Regions from separate parts of the Vibrio sp. 1978 genome, predicted to be linked through region 1. Evidence: riboswitches for the same ligand, from Rfam matches in the RefSeq annotation. Region 1 holds a riboswitch; the other holds the start of a gene.
The links. A riboswitch is a leader RNA that binds a small molecule or an ion and turns the genes downstream of it on or off. The one in region 1 is predicted to bind cyclic di-GMP.

Region 1 (3,111 bases):
GGAGTTTCAATGTTATAGCCGATCTCTACTCGCTCAAGGCCGCTATTTGCTTGCAGATACACCGGATTAGTACCATAAACAGGAGTGAATTTATCCTCTGCATACTGCCCGGCTTGCAGTTTTGCTTGTTTTTGGTTTAGCTTAGTCGCGAGTGCGTAAGACCAGTTTTTCGCTTGGCCCATTGCTGCATCGGTAATTTCTAGTTCAGTTCTATACGCCACGTTTTCACCTGCTTGATCAAATACGCGTGTATAAACCGAATCCCCAATATTTAAATCCATTGTAGGAATAATTTGACCGCCTTGCTTCCAATCTGGAATAACGGGACTGTCACCATCAAATTTCACATCGATCACGTTATAAAATGAGGCTGCAGTGTCGCCAACATCCCATACTGCCAGGATGACATGGTATCCCTCGCGAGTAGGCACATTACATTGATGGCTTACCTGTTTCGGGGGTTGAACCATATTGCCGTCGATGACACAGAAAGGAGTTAGATCAAAAGAGTCTCGTGATAGTGAAGCGTTTGGGTTCCAATCAGGCTTGGTGATGTAATATTTCCAGTCGCGCGTCACGTGGTTAGCGGTAAATGTCCATTCAAAAGTTTGTGTACCTGCTTGAATAGGGCGTTTTACCCAGCGGTCGGCAGTTTGCTCATCAAGGGCAGCTGCTAAAGCGGTTTCGGCACTCGCTATTTTACCATCGCGAGGCCCTGTTTCGGGAAAGCCATCAGGGCCTTCAACGCTTTGCGGTTCATATTGAATCGCACCGCAGTTATTATTTTTTTCGTTAGTATCTGGCGTTGGATACTTACATAGTGCCGAGCGACTTGCAGCGACACCACCATTGGTTTCTGATACATAACCGTGAGCCGCAGCACCTGAGCTAATGCTTGCAAGTGCTAACGCGAGTACGGATTTGGTTGGAAATGATTTCATCACATGTCCTCTGTTATGGCTGACAAACTAATGTCACACTCCGGCGCATGCTGAGCATAAAGCAACTCTACAGAAATTGGACTTCTGTAACACTGCGTCATGGTAACCCCGCTATCATGAGCATTCTTTTAGATTTTTAAATGCTGACAGACCGGAAGCTTTGCGTCCCACCCTTTCGAATGGTTTGCCGAAATGTGATTGAGCAGCCAAAATTTAGCTTAAGAATTTACATGTGGAAAAGTAAACGTCACTGACATGGAATCCTGTTCTCAAATTGAAAGATAACGATATCTTAACCTCGTCAATATTGTGCAGTGTTGTCTTGCAAGGTATTGATTTTAATTTTGTTTTTATCTTTTTTATAGTCATCGTGAATGAGTGGGGGTTTGTTGGGGATAAGTGGAGAGGAATCGTGCTAAGGGTGGAAGAAGTTCTGTCTAAAGGGCGGAGTGTACCGCCCTTTGAATGGTGTTATTTCGGCATGATGACAGTATCAATCACGTGAATGACACCGTTTTTAGCTTTCACATCGGTTGCAATGACATTTGCATCGTTAACCATGACTTTATCGCCCATGGTTTTAATCATCACATCTTGCCCCTGAACCGTAGTCGCTTTGTCTAGCTTAACAACATCGGCAGCCATCACTTTCCCTGGGACGACGTGATAAGTCAAAACAGATACTAACTTGTCTTTGTTTTCCGGCATTAAGAGCATGTCGACTGTGCCGTCTGGCAGTTTTGCAAAAGCGTCATCCGTTGGTGCAAAAACAGTAAATGGGCCTTCCCCTTTGAGAGTGTCAACCAAGCCCGCTGCTTTTACCGCAGCAACAAGCGTATTGAAAGAGCCGTTTTCAGCGGCAACGTCGACAATATCGGCTTTCATCATGCCATGCTCATGAGCCTTGACGGGAAGCATAAAAGATAACGTCACCATCAGTGTCGCCGCGATAACTAAGATACGTTTGAACATAATGTGTTCCTTACTAGTTGAGGGTACAACTGGTTCCCTGGAGTGTGTTTGCATTTGTACGCATTGTGATTGAGAGATGATCATCGCGTCCTACTTTCTTTTGAGGGTCTAACATGTCGCGCAAGAATTCGTCTGCCTTCTTGTTTCACATCGGCTCGTTTCCGCCACGTCCATAAGCGCTCTCTTGCTGCCTTAGCTGCGTTGTCTGGTGTGATAATAGGTGCAAGGTAACGGCTATCTGGCTGCAACTGATACATGACAGCTTCCATCTGGGTCATTGTCCAAGGCTCGAATAAAAGAGGGGGAGGAACCATTTGCAATTCAGGTACCCACTTGTAGATGAACGTGCCGTCAGGATCATGTTCTTGGGCTTGCTTGATCGGATTATAAATACGGATTGTGTTAGTCCCGGTTACTCCTGCTTGCATTTGGAATTGTGGGTAATGAATTCCGGGCTCAAAGTCGAGAAACAGTTGCGCTAAATGCGTTACACCTACTCGCCAATTCATGTTCATGTGGTGAGTAAGAAAGCTAACCAGCATGGCACGCATGCGAAAGTTAATGTAACCAGTGTGGTGCAAACAGCGCATGCAGGCATCAATCAAAGGTACGCCAGTATGCCCGGATTTCCATGCTGCTAACTTTTCTTCATCGAAAGTACTACTTTGTTTAATCAATGGTTCGTAAGCCCGATTAACGCAGTAAAACTCCATGTCGTATTCCGATTCGAATTTTTGGATGAAGTGACAGTGCCAATGAAGCCGTGAAGACAATGCAATTAAGCTGCGACGAAACCCAGCGACTTGCCAGTGTTTCAAAAGGTATTGATAAACTTCACGCAAGGATATGTTACCCCAAGCGAGATATGGAGAAAGTCGAGTACAGGCTGTGCGTGAGGCTGTGGGACTAGAAATGCTTCGATAGTAATCACGACCTCGACGATGGAAAAAGTCCTCTAGTGTTTTCCAAGCGAGCCGGCTTCCTCCCGTTTGCATTCCTTTGCATTTTGATAGCCAGGATGATGGTGGCGAAAACGAACAGCCGAGAGCTTCTGCATCCAATGAATGCAATAAGTCGGTTTGGAGCTCAATAGGGCTTATTGAGGCTCTCATGACAGAGTCCCAATGTTTGTCCCAACCTTGCCGGTTTATTGCACCTCTGATTACAGCACCGTGTTCGAATTCAAACCAGTCGATGT
Region 2 (3,111 bases), on a different contig from region 1:
ACGCTTGGTTATTTAGCAGTCAAAATGTGACTTCAAATACACAAATCTCTTGCTGAAAACATTGCTAGTCAGTCCACATAGGGCTAAAATGTGAGCGCAAACGATTAAATATGATTTATATGTAAACCGCTGAAATATAGCGGTTTTTGTGTTTTCTTAACAGGTTGATGGCAATTTCTCATCAGATAGAAAAAAGATAAAATTCATCGACCGATGCTGCTACGCACCCTTTTGTCGCACTTGGATCAACCGCTGCCGAGACACTTAGCGCCAATTTTAGATTGCTAGGTGTGAAACCATTAGAGCATCAGGTACATCCAATACGACATATTTCAGTAGCTCGATACAGGACACCATTTATGGCCACGATAAAAGACGTTGCTCGCTTAGCCGGCGTTTCCACTACGACAGTTTCGCACGTTATCAATAAAACGCGTTTCGTTGCAGAAGCAACGCAAGAAAAAGTAATGAAAGCCGTTGACGAGCTGAATTACGCGCCAAGTGCCGTTGCACGCAGCCTAAAATGCAACTCAACTCGTACGATTGGCATGTTAGTAACTCAATCAACTAACCTATTTTTCTCAGAAGTGATTGATGGCGTTGAGAGCTACTGTTACCGCCAAGGCTATACTCTGATTTTATGTAACACAGGCGGGATTTACGAAAAACAACGCGATTACATTCGTATGCTGGCTGAAAAGCGCGTTGATGGCATCCTAGTGATGTGTTCTGACTTAACCGAAGAACTAAAAGAGATGCTTGACCGTCATGCGGACATTCCTAAAGTGGTCATGGATTGGGGCCCAGAGAGCTCACAAGCAGACAAGATCATGGATAACTCAGAAGAAGGTGGCTACATTGCAACCAAACATCTGATTGACAATGGCCATACGGATATCGCTTGTCTAAGCGGTCATTTTGAAAAGCTTGCTTGCCAAGAGCGCATTGCAGGTTTCCGTCGCGCAATGAGCGAAGCGAACCTAGCTGTAAATGAAGACTGGATCCTTGAAGGTAACTTTGAATGTGATACGGCCGTATTAGTTGCAGATAAAATTACCGCAATGGACAAGCGCCCGACGGCGGTATTCTGTTTTAACGACACAATGGCTCTAGGCCTAATGAGCCGCTTGCAACAAAACGGGATCAAAATTCCTGAAGATATTTCAGTGATCGGCTACGACAACATCGAGCTTGCAGAATACTTCTCTCCACCGCTAACGACTATCCACCAACCTAAACGTCGTGTTGGTAAAAATGCATTCGAAATTCTACTTGAGCGTATCAAAGATAAAGAACACGAAAAACGAATTTTCGAAATGCAACCTGAGCTTGTAATTCGAAATACTGTGAAAAAAATGAACTAAATTTTACTGTATTTAACCGTGTTAAATAAGCGCTCTACAGGGGCGCTTATTTTTTTGGAAAAATTAAGCATTCTCTAATACTTCACACCGCTCTAATAACAATTGACTAACGTTAACTCCCTGTTTTATATAAATGTAATATATATTAAGAACTCCTTTTCAAAGGCCAATTTGCACCTTTCCATATGCAAAATAGAGCATTCAATCTATCATTTTTATTGAACCAAAATCACATTTTTAACGCTAAACCGTGATGTTAATTCAATATAAGAAGTATGCTCATTGTGTCACGCACAGGGCAAACCATTCGAAAGAGTGGGACGCAAAGCCTCCGGCCTGAACCATATTACGATATGGAAGGTAGCGGGGTTACCGATGGCAAGTGTGTAAGCAATGACTTTACTCTGTAATGACATTGTTTTTACGCATGTTTGCTACTCTCTCGGACCTGACTTTTGGTGGCGTAATATTAATTACACCGAGATAACAAAACATGGATAAACCGATACTCAAAGACTCTATGAAGCTATTTGAGGCACTTGGTAATATCAAGTCGCGCTCAATGTTTGGTGGCTTCGGACTATTCGCTGATGAAACAATGTTTGCACTAGTGGTAAACAATCAGCTTCATATCAGAGCAGACCAAAAAACTTCATCTGACTTCGAGAAACAAGGGCTAAAGCCTTACGTTTATAAAAAACGTGGCTTCCCAGTCGTTACAAAGTACTACGCTATTTCCAGCGATTTATGGGAATCAAGCGAACGCTTAATCGAAGTAGCGAATCAATCATTGAAAAAGGCAAAGCTTGAGAAAGAACAGCAAGCAAGTACAAAGCCTAACCGTTTGAAAGATTTGCCTAACTTACGACTGGCTACCGAGCGCATGCTAAAAAAAGCCGGCATCGAATCCGTAGAGAAGCTTGAAGAGGAAGGTGCGCTTAACGCCTATAAAGCGATAAGAGATACGCACTCTGCAACCGTCAACATTGAGTTGCTATGGGCACTAGAAGGTGCTATCAACGGCACTCATTGGAGTGTGGTACCTCAAGCTCGCCGAGATGAGTTGATGAACGGCCTCCAATAAAAGTCGGCCTAAAAACTATCTTGTAAAACCGCAGTCTAATCTGCGGTTTTTTTGTGAAATTTTTTCGGTTTTCCTACTGTCTTATTACATATATCCCAAATTGGAATCAAAATTATGAATAAGAAACTGATATTAGGTCTCATCCTACTAGCGGCTATCGTCTTTTTAGGTATTAACTTTGGCCAGTATTTAACCTTAGAGAATGCAAAAGCCCAACAAGAAGCACTAACTACATACATCGATCAGAATTTTGTATTCTCGGCTGCGATTTACTTTTTTACCTACATTGCAATTACCGCTTTTTCTATCCCAGGAGCGGCAGTAGTCACCTTACTTGGTGCAGCCTTATTTGGTTTTTGGACAAGCTTGCTACTTGTTTCTTTCGCTAGCACTATGGGGGCAACACTGGCCTTCTTGAGCAGCCGATACTTATTGCGTGACTGGGTACAAAACAAATTCGGAAATAAACTCAACGCAATTAATCAAGGTGTTGAAAAAGACGGAGCTTTTTATCTATTTTCCTTGCGTCTAATCCCTGTATTCCCTTTCTTTCTAATCAACTTACTGATGGGCTTAACACCGATGTCTATAGGTAGATTTTATCTCACTAGCCAAATAGGTATGCTGCCAGGCACAGCCGTATATCTGAATGCAGGTACTCAA

Region 2: linked by a shared signal. The riboswitch ahead of R8N49_RS05215 (TfoX/Sxy family DNA transformation protein) and the one ahead of gbpA (N-acetylglucosamine-binding protein GbpA) in region 1 are both predicted to bind cyclic di-GMP.

What each region holds. Positions count from the first base shown of each region.
Region 1 is NZ_JAWPOP010000019.1:50,018-53,128, forward strand. Features, by position in the region: gene gbpA (N-acetylglucosamine-binding protein GbpA) at 1-941, opposite strand, end outside; cyclic di-GMP riboswitch class I at 1,040-1,140, opposite strand; gene R8N49_RS17595 (fasciclin domain-containing protein) at 1,413-1,913, opposite strand; gene R8N49_RS17600 (cryptochrome/deoxyribodipyrimidine photo-lyase family protein) at 1,994-3,111, opposite strand, start outside.
Region 2 is NZ_JAWPOP010000003.1:320,784-323,894, forward strand. Features, by position in the region: gene purR (HTH-type transcriptional repressor PurR) at 360-1,364, shown strand; cyclic di-GMP riboswitch class I at 1,652-1,741, shown strand; gene R8N49_RS05215 (TfoX/Sxy family DNA transformation protein) at 1,858-2,448, shown strand; gene R8N49_RS05220 (TVP38/TMEM64 family protein) at 2,563-3,111, shown strand, end outside.